4 regions of the Methylocaldum sp. RMAD-M genome follow, and region 3 is predicted to be linked to each of the others. Evidence: riboswitches for the same ligand, from Rfam matches in the RefSeq annotation. Region 3 holds a riboswitch; each other region holds the start of a gene.

The links. A riboswitch is a leader RNA that binds a small molecule or an ion and turns the genes downstream of it on or off. The one in region 3 is predicted to bind cyclic di-GMP.
Region 1: it holds a riboswitch for cyclic di-GMP, as region 3 does, so the genes downstream of both, pepA (flocculation-associated PEP-CTERM protein PepA) here and JOD69_RS00680 (hypothetical protein) in region 3, are expected to answer to the same signal.
Region 2: it holds a riboswitch for cyclic di-GMP, as region 3 does, so the genes downstream of both, JOD69_RS20345 (VPLPA-CTERM sorting domain-containing protein) here and JOD69_RS00680 (hypothetical protein) in region 3, are expected to answer to the same signal.
Region 4: it holds a riboswitch for cyclic di-GMP, as region 3 does, so the genes downstream of both, JOD69_RS19460 (reprolysin-like metallopeptidase) here and JOD69_RS00680 (hypothetical protein) in region 3, are expected to answer to the same signal.

Annotation. Positions count from the first base shown of each region.
Region 1 is NZ_JAFIBZ010000033.1:40,368-44,173, reverse strand. It holds cyclic di-GMP riboswitch class I at 672-752, shown strand; gene pepA (flocculation-associated PEP-CTERM protein PepA) at 851-1,717, shown strand; gene JOD69_RS21190 (glycerophosphodiester phosphodiesterase family protein) at 2,355-3,602, opposite strand.
Region 2 is NZ_JAFIBZ010000029.1:54,299-58,104, reverse strand. It holds gene JOD69_RS20355 (FAD:protein FMN transferase) at 1-460, shown strand, start outside; gene JOD69_RS20350 (VPLPA-CTERM sorting domain-containing protein) at 1,096-1,956, shown strand; gene JOD69_RS25150 (hypothetical protein) at 1,953-2,081, shown strand; cyclic di-GMP riboswitch class I at 2,503-2,588, shown strand; gene JOD69_RS20345 (VPLPA-CTERM sorting domain-containing protein) at 2,701-3,609, shown strand.
Region 3 is NZ_JAFIBZ010000001.1:156,706-160,511, forward strand. It holds gene JOD69_RS00670 (sialidase family protein) at 1-794, opposite strand, end outside; gene JOD69_RS00675 (VPLPA-CTERM sorting domain-containing protein) at 791-1,594, opposite strand; gene JOD69_RS00680 (hypothetical protein) at 1,715-2,551, opposite strand; cyclic di-GMP riboswitch class I at 2,634-2,712, opposite strand; gene JOD69_RS00685 (class I SAM-dependent methyltransferase) at 3,419-3,806, opposite strand, start outside.
Region 4 is NZ_JAFIBZ010000026.1:67,835-71,640, forward strand. It holds gene JOD69_RS19455 (M12 family metallo-peptidase) at 1-1,213, shown strand, start outside; cyclic di-GMP riboswitch class I at 2,440-2,527, shown strand; gene JOD69_RS19460 (reprolysin-like metallopeptidase) at 2,614-3,806, shown strand, end outside.

The DNA.
Region 1 (3,806 bases), on a different contig from region 3:
GACCTACGAATGCTTGAATCCATTCACCCGAGCCGAAGGCGCCAACGACGTCCGCCAAGCCTGTTTTGCCGTACGAGCGAGATGAAAACGCTCTAAGTCTACGAAGATAGGCTTTGATCCCAGCCGTTGCCAAAGCTAACCCGTCCCAATTCGCTCGGCTCTTCGTGTGGACGTGGGCCGGTACGGCTGGCGGAAACGTGATCAGGCTCCGAACCAAGGCCGGGGACCAAGCGGGACCTGATCCGCCGATTCGACCTGGCGTATCGGCAGAGTGCCTTCGGTCTATCGCCATCCGCTGCCGCCGCGCCGCTTCCAGCACGAATGGTTTCCCCTCGCTGGCTCATCTCATCACCTGCGCACGAAGCTCGGCCTTGAACGGCTGTCTCGGTAATTTCGCCATCTCGTTCCACCACCAATCACCGGATTTACGCGATTGATGGTGTCCACTTTTTTGAGCCTGGCTCACTGGCTCATGGAGAGGGAGACTGGACAGAATCCACCTAATCGGTCTCCGACGAGTCATTTGTCATAAATTGATTACATAGATTTAACCAATCATTAACTGACGTGTAACAGTCTCGGCTTAATTTGACCGGGTATTTCGAAAAAATGAGCAAGGAGGCTTAGGTCGGTTACCGGTCACGTCAAGCTGTAGGACCAGCTGAACGTGTTTGCCGAAGAGCCACACCCGCCGTGAGGCGGGGCCGGAAAGCCACGGGTCTCGCGTTTGTCGAGATCGCCGGGCCGCCTCCCGAGTGATGGGGAGGACCGTGGCACCGCTCACCACCTGTGGGCAGAATCACGGACATCACTGTGAGTTCAACGTCAACACAGTGAAAAGGTAATTCGGATGAAACCAAGTAAGATCATTTCGGCGCTCGCTTTGACGGGCGTCGGATTCTCAAGTACTGCCGGTGCGGCAACCTTGCCGAACTGGGTGGGTACCGCGGACTACACCGTCGTGGGCGGTTCGGCCGGCGAAGCGGTCGGTCCCTTCGATACTTACGACTTCGCGGCGGGCGACGGCGGTCTGGCATTGCTCGTACCGGACACGATCGCCAATCCCTCCCAAATTACGGTGGGAGACATCTATTCAGGCGTGTACCAGTCTTACGTCACCAACCATCAGTTGGGCACCTCCACGGTGAGCAACCCCAAACTGAACGTCTCTTACGAGTTGACCACCCAGTCGGCTTTCCAAACACAAGTCACGAACGCGCAGAATCTGGGCAACGGGCTGTGGACCATCAACTTCCAGGTGTTGAGTGGCTCGCTGGACCTGTTTTTCGACAGCGCCGTCAATCGCGACGTAACCGGTGACACGGGCATCACGGACGGCACCAATATTCTTAAGGGATCGGTGACGGGCGGAACCGGGGTCGTCACGGTAAGCACCCAGTTTCCTTCCGGTCTTGGCGTAACCTCGAGCGAATTTACCTTCGTCGGAAACACCAGTTTCTATGATTCGGCGGTATACGATCCCGATACCATCGGCGGCGGCCAGTCGTTGTTCTCCCTGTTCGTCAGAAACCCCACCGCACCTCCCGCCATCTCTTCCGTCGGCGGCATACCGGTTACATCGACGAGCATTCTCTACCAGGCGGATGGATCGCTCACGCTGACGGCGGTACCGGTTCCAGCGGCCTTCTGGCTGCTCGCTAGTGCCTTGGCCGGCATGAGCGTCATCTCTCGCCGTTCCAGCAAATTGGCTGCGTGAGCCTCGCATGGCAAGCCCATTTGGTGAATGGGCGAGGATTCGGTGCAAATCTGCTTCGCTGACTGCGGAAGCAGACGGCGCGGCCGAACGTCACAACCGGGCCGGCGCTTATCCCGGTCCGGTTCCTCGAGCCGACCGCCAGCCGGAACGGCCGAGGCCAGTGCTGCAATTATCATCCTCATGACGCAGCGTCGCTAAAAGTCCGCGACAACTCTTGAGGAACTTCACCCTCGGGCTCGAACACTGCGCGCGAGCCAGTTCGGCGCCGGCGAGCCCCCTCCGGCGCAGGGCTTCCAACAAGAGCTAGCCGACACCCGTTGTTTGTCCTCGGTGGCGGCAAAGTGGGTTTGTGCTGCTTGGCGCCAGGGAGCCGCGAGATCATCGGCGGCGTCGAAGTCCGGGATGAGCCGATCCGGCGGCGCGCCACGTGCGCGAACAGTTCACGTTGTCCGGTACCATGGATCACGGCGGAATCTCCTCAAAAATTCAATGTCAGCAGTTGAATTTTAAGGGCTTTTCGATTCCGCCCACCCTCCTTTCATGAACTATGCAGGCTTGGGACCTCACGCAACAAAACCCCGCCGGAGGCTTCGATTTCTCGCTCCCGCTCGCTCGGTGATCGGGTTTACAGCGCCCCTTACAATCCCTTGCAGTTGGCGTAATAGGTCACCGTCGCGGCCCAGTCGGCGAAGACGCCACGAATACCCACATCCTTCGCCAGCACGTCGAGCACTTTCATTACGTCGCCCTCGCGTTTGATGGCGGAATCGATGGTCTGAAAATAGAACCCATTATTACCGTCGGCGAGAATTCCGGAGCGCTCCAGTGTCCAGGTGATGATATCCAGGTCCGCGGCCTTGGCGTTCCTGGCGTATTCCGAGGGCACGATGTTGCCGCCGGCGTCCAGGTCCAACAAAGCAAACGTCGGCGGCGCCACGATATTGATGCCCATGGTCTTATAGCTTGCCAAGGTGGCAGCATCGGGCAGATCGGCGACCGTTTCGGCATCGTCAAGATACACGGCCTGCTTGCCGAAGGCGGGTTCGTAGCGGACCCAATAGAGCACGTCGTCGATGTTGAAAGACTGAGGGAAGACCTTTTTCGGGGAAACGCGCGCTTCCTTATACTCGTCGATCATTTTCTGGGCGAAATCCTCCTGGGAAAAGCCGTCGAAAGGCATGGCCACGCTAGGGCTCTTCAGTTCGGGAGTCATCTTCACGCCCAGTTTCTTGAAAAGCTCGATGCTTTCCTTGTGCGTAAGCAGGGTGCCGCTGGTCGGTCCGGCATAGAGGTCCGTGCGGAAATTCGCCGTACCGCCGAGATATTCCTCCACGGTTCTAGCGCGGGGGTTTGACGCATCCATCTTGCCGCGAAGGGTTTTGAACTCGGCCAGGGTGATGTCGCTGGTGCGGCATTCCGCCGTGGCGCGCGTGAGGAGATTGCCGCTGGCATCGAAGGTGGCCGGCGAGAACGGCTTCGTGCACTTGGCGGCCAGCTCGGGGATGGCAAGGATATTCGTAGTCGTGTGAAGATCGTTCTGCGCATGACGACACACCAATTCCTTATCCTTGGTGAAGGTCACGTCGCATTCCAGAATGCCGGCGCCCATGCGGGCCGCGGCTTCGTAGGATTCCTTGGTGTGTTCGGGAAATTGCAGAGCGGCGCCGCGGTGACCGATCGAGAAATCGGTCTTTTTGAAGGGACCTTTCGCACATCTCCGAAGCTCGTTTTTGAGTTCGCCGTCTTCCATATCGTTAACCAGGAAAAACGGCCGAGGCCCCAACTGCACGCTTTGGCTATTATCGGACGCCGACGCGGTGGCGAAGAGACCGGGAAATACTGCCGTCATTGCCGCACAGGCAATCATGATCAATCGTGGACGCATCTATCACTCCTGTTGTTCTGGTTTAGTGAAGGTGGGTTGAGCCCATTCGGCCCAGTACAGACCGTACACGCCATTTGTGCCATCAATGTGACTGAACGGTTTAGGTCTCGTGACAGTTGAGCGGGTTTTCGGAGTTTCCGAGAGCGCTACAGCGGCCCTGATCATGCCGACGCCTTCCGGCGCTGGCGTGCGGATACGCGGCTC
Region 2 (3,806 bases), on a different contig from region 3:
GGCGCTGTGCCGGGACGCGGGCGTTCGACACGGCGTGATCAATCTGGGCGGCGACATCAAGTTGATCGGCTCGCGGGCGGATGGTAGTCCGTGGCGAGTCGGAATTTCTCACCCGCGCCAAAAAGGCTCGATGATCAAGACCCTGGCGTTGCGCGAAGGCGCGGTCGCGAGCAGCGGGGACTACGAACGCTGCATCGTCGTGGACGGTATCCGATACGGTCATGTGCTGAATCCCAAAAGCGGCTGGCCGGTACGCCATCTCGCCGCCGTCAGCGTGGTGGGGGACTTCTGCGTGGTCGCCGGCAGCGCTTCGACCATCGCCATGCTCAAGGAGGAAAACGGTCCGGCCTGGCTGGACGCCATGGGCTTGCCGCATCTCTGGATCGACGTCGAGGGCAACGTGGGCGGCTCTCTGGCGGAATCGGCAGCTTATTCCAAATCGCGTTCAATCCGGAATTGATTTTCGTAGGGTGGGTGAGGCCGCAAGGCCGTAACCCACCGAGCGGCCTCGGACCTGTCCTGAGCCAAGTCGAAGGGTCGGTGGGTTACGCTGAGCCGAGGGGCTATCCCACCATCGATGGGTTTCGCTTCGCTCTACCCATCCTACGATGAATGTTCATTCGCATGCCGAATGGAATTATTCGTGGGTCGGCAATCCTTTGCCGACTTCGCTTGGCTGTCAACCCGTTACGTCGGGAAAGGATTCCCGACGTAACGAGGCCGCATCATTGCAATCGGCTCCCCCCTCGCCCGACTTCCTCCTCATGCGCGATATGCCGCTGAATGCTGGGGCATATACCTCATTTCCCGGATTCCGGCCTATTTGTAAAGCCTTGGAAGCACCGTAGTGCCTCGATTTGGACACTGGCACGACACTTGTTAAGTATCGGTTGCGCTTAGCTTGCACTTCTTACTCCATTCGGCATGCGAATGAACGTTGCGTAGGGTAGGTTACGGCCACCCTTCGAAAATCAATTCCGGATTGGAAGGGATTTGGAATTACACCGTTTTGCGGCGCGAACGGCTGAAGCGAAGGGGTATGAGCAATGCGGGTTAACGGCGTGGTATCTCAACTTCCAACTTGCAGGGATTCATATGAAACAAACCAGATTGGCCAGGGCGATCGCAATGGCGGTTGCCGGCTCGGCCCTTTCTTTAGGGGTTGTTGCCGAGGCATCGGCACACACGATGTACAACACCTACAACGCCGGAACGCCCGCTACCGATGGGGGAACCGACGGCTGGGTCTATGGCGGTATAAACAATCCGACCTATCCGACGGTATCGCCGGGTTGGGTCGGAACCGCTAGCCCGACGACGCTGCCGTTCGGTTACACCGGTTCTTCGGCGTTGAACTGGGCGGCCGAACTCCATAACGCGGGTGATTCGCTGGAAATTTCCAGGGCAGATGCGCAAGCGAGATATGGCGTTGCAGCGGATATCGATACAGCTAGAGGCGCCTGGCTCGACGCGGGAGCAACCCCTCAGGGCTGGTCGCACACCACCGATATCGGGTTGTTGATGTCGCACAGCGATGCTTATGTCACGCTGAATCTCTCCGCCGTCAATTCGGAAATTGCCAACTTCGGGATTACGGTATTTACCGGTATGGACACCGGTACCGGCTATGAGAACCATCAGGCATGGAATAGCCCGATTCAAGGCTTAGATTTCACCGCGAGCGATCCGTTCGGCACCACCGGCGTAACTTATTTGACCCACGATTCAACCGTCGACGGGGTCAACGGTCTGACCTTCCTGGCGGAGGCCGGTCAGATTTATTCCATTTATCTGGGCGGTAGCGGCGGAGCCAATTGGAATCAAAACAAGGATCTTTACGTCTTGAACATCACGTCTTCTCCGGTTCCGATACCGGCCGCCATTTGGCTGTTCGGCAGTGCTTTGGCCGGGATGGGATTCGTCGGGCGGCACAGACACAAGGCCGTCGCCGCATGATGCGGGACAAGGCGGTCGAGCTTGCCTTCGAGGCTGGGCGCACCATGTGGCATGCGCCGGTGTCGGCGATATCCGGCCGTTTCATCGCCTCGGCCTCAGCCGATCGCCGCTTTGAAACGGTGTAGTGAAAGAGCTGGCTGACTGACCCTCCGGATGATTTGGGTCGCCACATGCTGGAATACCCGTAATAAAAATGCGGGATATCCAGCAGCTTCCGTCGTTTCCGTCATGGAAATAGCGTTATAGAGCGTTTTCCATCCCGGTGTACGGATTCGTTCCAGGAGGGAAGAACGTAGGTCGGCAATCCCTTGCCGACAAAGCCCTTCGCCGAGCCGATACGTCGGCAAGGGATTGCCGACCTACATATCCGAATCCCTTACACCGATTCGGAAAATGCTATATCAACGGTTTACCTCAGGCGCGCTTATTGCTCTTGGGGTATCGGCCGGTTCGACCGAATTCCGGTTCGAACGCGCTTTGTGCTACGGAAAACCCGAAAACCATTGCCGGGGAAGGGGAGCGTAGACCGTAGCAGGGCGGAGTCCCTTTTGCACCTGCCACTCCCGCCGCGAGGCGGGTTCGGAAAGCCACGGGTCTTGTGAGTTTGATCCCAAGACGGCCGGGCCGCCTCCCTCGGTGATGGGGAGATCGGAGCGCCTTCCGCTTTTGACGGGAGCGCTGCGGACATCGCTGCCTATGTGAAAACAAAGACCAACTCCATAGAACAGCACGAGGTAATTTCCTATGTCCAACAACAAAAACAAACTGACCAAAGCGGTGGCCATGGCCCTCGCCGGTACCGTCTTGTCCGTAGGCGCCGTTTCCGGCGCCCAGGCGCATACGATGTACAACACCTTCACCACCACTGAGCTGTCCGCCACCGACGGCTGGAACTATGGGGGTATAGGCAATCCGACCTATCCGACGGTATCGCCGGGTTGGGTCGGAACCGCCAGTGCCACCACGCTGCCTTTCGGCTATGCCGGTACGTCTCATCTGAACTGGGCGGCCGAGCTTCACTCGGCGGGCAACACGCTCGAAATCTCGAAAGCAGATGCAGTAACGCGTTACGGCTTCGCCGCGGAAATCGATACCGGCGCCGGGGCCTGGCAGGACGCAGGCGTCAATGGCAGCGGAGTTCCGACAGCCAACGGGCCGACCGGCTGGAGACATCAGACCGATATTGGCTTGATCAAGGCCGAAGAAACTATGTGGGTAACACTGAATCCCGTGGTGGTTACGGGAACCGGCTACGACATTCAGAACTTTGGCATCACCGTCTTCACCGGCATGGACTCCGGTACTGGCAGTTACTCTCATCACGGCTCCTGGAACTGCCCCGGATGCACACCCGCGAAACCTTACGAAGCCGATAACCCGTTCGGCACCGTAGGACTGAGCTACTTGACTCACGATGGCACCGTCGACGGTGTAGACGGTTTGACCTTTCTGGCCCTGGCCGGTCAGGTTTATTCCATCTACCTGGGCGGCGCCGGCGTGGGGAACTGGAGTCAGAACATCGCGGAGTACAGCTTGAATATCAGCACCGCACCGGTTCCGGTCCCCGCGGCGGTTTGGCTGTTCGGCAGCGCCCTCGCGAGTTTGGTCACGCTGGGACAGCGCCGCAAGAACGTCATGGCCGTTCCCGCCTGAAACAAGACCTCGACGTATGTACACGCCTTCCTTTCCGCGCTCTAAGCGGGGAACTTTTGTGTGGAATCACCCATGAGACTGCGTGATTTGCCACGTCGGTGGCGTTTGCATGCGATTTATCTGTTTGATTAGCAATGATTATTTAGTGGCATATTTATTGTTTCAGCAAAGGCCGGGTCCGCCGCTTAGGGGGCTCA
Region 3 (3,806 bases):
TCTCGCGCGTCCAAGGACTTCGAGAAAATGTGCTGGTAGTGGTTTCGATTCTGGGTCTCTTCGTCCCATTCACTGGGCTCGAGCCGTCCGGCGATATACAACTCGCCTTCCGGCCCCACCGCCATGGTGCCGAAACTCGGGTTACCGGGAATTCCCACCGGCAGCTCGAAGCTCGCTCCGCCGTCGATGGAACGGGTGAAACAGTAGTCATCGCCGGTTTCGCGCCAGTTGACGTAGACATGGCCATCGCCGATTCCGCCGCTACGGTCTACCGCGATCTGGCCTTTGTCGCCGCCTCGTCCGTGGGCGAATACCGGTTCTTGCCAACTGCGCCCGCCGTCGGTCGACTTGATGACTTGAATGTCTTCGATATAGATGCCTTGCTCGTCGAAACGCAGACTCTGAAAGTAAAAGTTCCCCTGAGCATCCACATCGATGACCGGATTGCTCCGGCCCTGTCCAGGCGTCAACGATCCCGGAAAGGTCCAGCTGGAACCGCCATCCTGGCTATGCGCCCAGCCGCCTTGGCGAAAGGAGGACTGCACGGAGTCGAACTGACGCCAGGCGATGACGATGTTGCCGGGATCCAGCGGATTGATGGCCATGGTGGGCTCGTTGGCCGCATCGCCGGTAATGTTTTGACCGGCCGCGTCGACGTTGACCTGGATGCTGATGTAAGGACCAAAAGCGGAATGCGTCGCTGCGGCGTCGGCGCATGCGAACGCCAGTATCCATCCGGACCACACCGCGGCATGCCGTCCCGGATGTGGATTGCGTAAACCGGACCGTATCATGCGCGGTAACTCCGGGATCTGCCGAACAGGCCGAATCCGGCGAGACCCGATACGAACAGCCACACCGCGGCCGGAACCGGTACGACGGTGGTTTGAAAACTGAAATCGCCGACGATCGCGCCCACGGTGCCGCCAAAATGCTCCCATCCCGGCCCCACCCCGAGTTCGCCCGACAGGGTGAACGAATTCGGGTCGAGCCCCATCGCCACGTTGAACAAGTTGAAGGATTCCGATCGGAAAGAATAATGGTTATAGAGCGTCCAGCCCGATTGGCCGGTATCGGCATCGATGTTGGCCGCATCGAATTCCAACGTGTAGTCTCCGGAGACGATGCGGTTGCTCGGCGATCCGGTATCGATCCGGAAACGGCTGACGCCGCCAAGACCGATCGCGCCGGTGACGCTGCCCGCGAAATCGCCCGGATCGAACGTCAACGTGGTCGGCTTGGTTCTCCGGCCGACCGGGACGTCGACGGTAGCGCCGTTGACGGCGAATTCGAGACCCGTGGCCGGGATTTCGCCGACGCCCGGCACAATATGATCTTCCAAAATTTGCGCGTTGTTGCGCACCGCCGCGGCTTGTGCATCGAAAAATTCCTCCAGATATATGGAAGGCGCATCGGTCGCGTCCAAGGAGACAGCGGCGGCCAGCGCATCCCGGTCCAGGTTCATGATCAATGCGCCGCCGGAAACGGTGGCGGCGGTCGCCGTTGCCGGAAGGAATGCCAACCATGCGGCTAGAAATGTCAAACAGGGTGCAAGAGTTTTGCCGAATCGCGAGAGTCGGTGGCGTGTAGTCATGAGGATAAGTCCGTAACAGGTCGAAGGTGGGAGCGTTTATCCGGCCGATTGGCCGGATAAACGCGATAGACGGCTCCCCGGGCGGCTCGGCAGCCCGGGTCGACGGCCTCTATTCGGCGATCAAGCGGATAAAGCCGCCTGGACCGACTTTCGGCGGGCGCCGGCCAGCAGGCTTAACAAGCCGCTGCCGAACAGCCAGACCGCTGCCGGCACCGGAACCACGGCAGGCGAAACCAGAGTGAAGGTAGCGGCTTTACCGGCGGAGTTCGAGCCGTCGCCGCCGAACAGGAAAGCGGTCATATTGGGTGACCACCAGAGTTCCCCGGTCATGAGCAATTCATCGCCATTGGTGGTAACGCTGATGTTGCGGGCATCGTAAGTGGACGTTCTGAAGCTCGTGTTGTTCCACAAGGTCCAGCCGCTGTTGACGCCGTCATTTCGATTCGCGTTGTATTCGAAGGTGTAATCTCCGGACGTCAATGTACCCGTGAAACTGCCACGGGTCATCACGACACCGTTCAACCCGATCTGGCCGTTGGCGATAAAGGCGGACGAGTCGACCAAAGCATCCTGACTGGCGTCCCAGGTCGACGTGGTGGGCTTGTTGGCGCGGCCGCCGGCGCCCGTTGGAATTCCGGTGCCGGTCAGATCGGCGGGATTGACGACGTATTCGAGCGTTGACGGCGCGGGGTAGGTGTTGGTGGGCACCGTTATGATATCCGCAATGGTCGAGTAAGTATCGGCCACCGCCTTGGGAAAGAAGTTCGCGACATAATATTCGGTTAACCCGCCAGGACCGATGGTTAGTCCTTCCAACAGGTTGTTCGGGTTGTCATAGGTAACGCTAAAAGTTCCCCCGTGCAACACACCGGCATCGGCCGAATTGGCCATGATCAGGGCAGCCGCTGCGAGAATGGTCTGTCGGATCTGCATTTTCTTGACCCCAAATTTTTGCATGGATTTTTTCCTGTGATTTGAAACATCGAGAGGTTGTGCGGCAGGCTCGAGAAATCCATAGCCCTTGAATAACTCTCACAGGAGAGGCGGCCCGGCCGTCTTGAATACCAAGACCCGCGGCTTTCCGAGTCCGCCTCGCGGCGGAGGTGGCGAAGGCGTCTCGTCCCTGAGACCGATATCATCCTGGGCCAACGGACAGGCATGCGCCCAACCGCCAGTCGTCGCTGATAAGAACCGCCGAAATGACAATGACAATAAGGCTCGAAAACTGGCGTTCTTATCGGGCAAGTCAAGCTGCTAAAGCAGATACCGTGCCAGTGAGCAGGGGTATTCCGAGACTAACAAGCTGTAATTTGAAAATACCGGGGAACGGTGGAAGCAAAGCGTAATTTACCTGGGAACACATGCCAATTTACAGGCATGTCACGGGAAAGAGGCAGCGAGTATCAGTGCATTAACAAATGTATCGTTAATGCGTAGGTATCCGGGCGCCCATGGCGGATATCAATGCGCGACAAACCGCATTATGTGGGGAGCAGGTTAAATGCCACAATTCAATGCGCATGACATCATCATAATCTGTTGTCTTATTTGACATTAATCGTCTGTCCTGTGAAATCCCGCAAGGCTTAAGGCATACAACGTAATTATTCGATGGCAATCGACAAATACACCAGGGATATTCGGGACAAACTGCGAGATTCATGCTTTTGCGGGAATATTTCCCGATATTTGTAATCTATGGACTACGTTCAGCGGACCATGGATTATTGGACTTCGTCTGGGCCGCCAAATCAGCATCATTTGCCGGCCGCACAAACGGTCGCTGCGTGCTTGAAGATACCTTGGTTTCTTCGGTTCTCGTGCCTATCCTTCAGGACGCAGTCCTTCATCCGATCTCTTGTAGGCGATGTATGCCAAGCGTCGTTGAGCCAGAGGATGGCGGCCGTAATGGGGTGAGACGGTCACCTCGAAACCGGCGCCGGCGAGAAGACGTTCGATTTGGGCGCCGTCCAAAACGCCGATCCGGTGCCGCTCCTCGGAACGGCGGTAGCCGTGGCCGCCTTTCCTGAACACGGTAATGTCCCGAATCAACAGGTTTTCTTGCGGCTGTTCGGATACTTCCACCAACACCGCCCAATCCGGCCCTTTGCGCCAGGAGCGATAGTGCATGGGTTCGCCGTCCGAGCGGACAAGGATGTCGAATGCGAAAACGCCGCCTTTCGGCAGACAGGAAGCGATGTTCCGGAACAAG
Region 4 (3,806 bases), on a different contig from region 3:
CCCGAGAAAGATTCTGCCTCACAAACACCCGATTCCCGATGTTGAAATGGACCCAGATCTAGCCAACGCGCCGGCCAGTTCGGAAGCCGAGACGGCCGCCAATGAGCCGCCGATAGCCGCAGCCACGATCACCGATACGATCGTGGACCTGATGGTCGTCTATACGCCGAAGGCACGCGCCAATGCCGGCGGCACCTCGGGCATTCAAGCCAAGATCGTGAAAGCCGTCGAGGCCGCCAATCAAGCCTATATCAACAGCAAAGTTCATATGAAGCTCAACCTGGTGCGCATGGCTGAGGTCAACTACACGGAAAGCGGCGATATGGCCCGCACGCTTAATGATCTTCGCGGCACAACGGACGGCAAGATGGACGTCGTACATTCCTGGCGCAATCAATACGGTGCTGATCAAGTGACCCTGGTTTCCGCCGACGCAAATTACTGCGGTATCGCCTATCAAATGACGCGGCTGAGTAGCTCCTTTGCACCTTATGCGTTCGCTGTCGTGCATGACGACTCAAGAGCGTACTGTCTCGCCGCGCAAACTCTGGCGCACGAACTGGGCCATAACCAGGGCAACGCGCATGACCGCGCCAACTCCAGCTATGCCGGCATTTATTCCTACTCTTATGGGCATCGTCTGTGCCAAAGCGGCGGTTTCCGGACGGTTATGTCTTACCCCTGCACCGGGGCAACGCGCATTTCGAATTTCGCCAATCCTAGCGTTTACTACAACGGCAAACCCACAGGAATCGATCCGAACATAAATCCCTCAAAGGCCGCGGCGACCGCCTGGTCGATGGAGAAAGCCCGAGCCACGGTTGCCGCGTGGCGTGCCAGTAAAGTGGCCGCTTCCGCTCCGGCGACTCCAAGCAGGCTGGCAGCTTTCTCTCAATCCGACGATGGAATCAATCTTCGCTGGATGGATAACTCGGATAACGAGGAGGGATTCAAAGTGGAGCGCTCCCGCGATGGAGTCAACTGGGAAGAGGTAGCGTTACTCGGCTCCGACATCACCAGTTTCTCAGACACAGGACTCAACCCGAACAGCGAGTACTCGTATCGCGTATCGGCCTATAACGGCATAGCCGAGTCCAGCCCCAGTGAAGTCGTGACAACGGCAACAGCGTCGGTTGTCAATGGCGTTACGGGAAGGACCGACAACGACGCCGATAATGAGCGTCGGCGATATCGCTTTGGTCGCCGCATTTGATCGAATGTCGAATATCGTAGCGTTACGCTTTATCTGATCTTGATCGAGTAGCACCGGCTGGAATCTGCCACTGAGGCAAAAATTCGTTATCTAAGTACATTCAGGGAAGTCTTGCGGCATAGGCAACCTGCAGGACAACCCCGCCAATCTGTCGAGATTCCGCAAATATTTGCGGAATGTACTTAGGGCATTTTCATACCTACTGTACGGGCACTCGCGAGTAGGTCGGGAATCCCTTCCAATCGCAAACGGTCGCTTTGGTCGCGACCCTTCCAATCGCAAACGGCGTCTTCGGGAAGGGCGTGGCCGGCGCTCCCGGCCAGGCCGTTTGCGATTGGAAGGGTCATCCCAGCGCTCCTGGGATGACCGTTTGCGATTGGAGCGCCGAAGCCCCCCTTCCCGACACCATGTCCCGGTCGAGCGTCTTCGTCGGAAGGGTCGCGACCAAAGCGACCGTTTGCGATTGGGAAGGGATTGCCGACCTACGAATGCTTGAATCCATCCACCCGAGCCGAAGGCGCCAACGACTTCGGCCAAGCCTGTTTTGCCGTACGAGCGAGATAAAAACGCTCTAAGCCCGAACTATCATACGTATCCATCAAAGGGTGCCCGTATGACAGTTCGGGTGAATCGAGTCAGGACTGCAAACCGCTCCGCTCTTAGCCATTCCAAGACGATCTTCCTAGTGTCGCCAGCCGGAATAATCGGACAAATCGCCGCTGGATAACGCGTTTTTCTCGTTTTTTCCTGGAAATGGCCAGTGACACATGCCGCATGGCTGTTGCCAAATGGAGACATGTTTTGCCCGGCCACTCCATGGAACCGGTCATTTTCTGACTCAAGTCCTGCTCTGCATACAAGAGATTCAAGGATTCGCCAGACCGATCACCAACGAACATCGGATTGGCATACGGCGTGCTAAACCGCCATGGCACCGGATAACGTTTGACGTGTCAGCCACTCCGGTGTCGTAGCAACGCTACAAACTCAAAAGAAGCTGCGATTCGCTTAACCTGTGCCAAGGGGGGTACGGGCAGCAATGCATCGTTTATCCGAAGGTGAGGAGCCACCCGGCGAACGATTACGGCCACTGATAAAAAACAACAATCAATGCCTACATGAAACAATCTACAACACTTTTTTGCCGACTCAATCACACAAATTCCCTAGATTTAGACCAATCTTATTTCTACAGAAAAATCGAGCCGCTGACCTAATGCCGCTTGATCTGAAAAAGGCAAAACCATCGAAAGGTGGTGGCGCAAAGTTACCGGTCTACGGGAGCCAGGCTCCTATGACAGCGGGATTGCCAGCTCAAGCCAAAGGTTGCTTTGGTTTGTCTCATCCCCGCGGGTTCCCAGAGACCATCGCCGTCAACTCGACTCTTAGGGGACCACAACGTGAGCAACAAGACTCAGCATTCTAAGTTCACCGCTGCGCGCCGCAAAAATATCCTCGGACTGGCTGGCGTATTTGCAGCCTTAACGTCTATTGTGGGTGTCGTCCATGCGGCGCCGCCGCAGCGCTTATTCAGCGACACGAATCTGACCCTGCCCACGCAGGCCAAGGCGCAGATCAAAGCCATCAAGGGCCGCAGCCGGGGCGTAGCCATCGACTTCAACGCGGTGAAGGCCGATACGCTCACCCTCGAACTGCTCAACGACACCACGGTTACCGCCATCCGCGATCGTATCGAAGACATCGACGGCCGTTTGTCCTGGGTCGGTCATATCGAAGGGCAAGAAGGCAGCAGCGAGGTGATCCTCGCCGTTCGGGGGCAGGCGATGTTCGGAACCGTCGTGATGGACGACGGCAGAATGTTCGAGATCGCCTACGCCGGCAATAAAACGCATGCCGTCCGCCAGATCGATCCCAACAAGACCGCTCCGCATTCGGAACCCCTCGCGCCGGATATTAATGCCGCCGGTGAATTGGCCGGTACAACGACATCCTCGACTAGCCCGTCCACCGCAGCCGCCAGCACCGGCCAAGTCATCGATCTGCTGGTGGTCTACACGCCTCAGGCCCGCGTGAATGCTGGCGGCGTCTCGGGCATAGAAGCCAAGATTATTAACGCCGTTACCAAGGCCAATCAGGCCTACCTGAACAGTCAGGTGGACATGCAGTTGAACTTGGTAAAAATGGCCGAAGTCAGCTATACCGAGACGGGCAACATGTCGACCAGCTTGTCGGATGTCACCGGCACCAGCGATGGCAAAATGGATGAGGTACACTCCTTACGCAACCAGTACGGCGCCGATCAGGTGGCGCTTATAACCGCTGAAAGCAACTACTGCGGCATCGCCTACGTGATGAATAGCCTGGGTTCCTGGTTCGCTCCGTATGCGTTCGCCGTCGTGCATGACGATTCCAAATACAACTGCCTCGGCAACGATACCCTGGCGCATGAATTGGGCCACAATCAGGGCAACATGCACGACCCGGACAATTCCGCCTACGCCGGCGTGTACCCCTACTCTTATGGTTACCGGATCTGCGGCGTGTTCCACGATGTCATGTCCTACAGTTGCAGTTCGCCACGAATCTCGCACTTTTCTAATCCTAACGTTTATTACAATGGCCAGCCGACCGG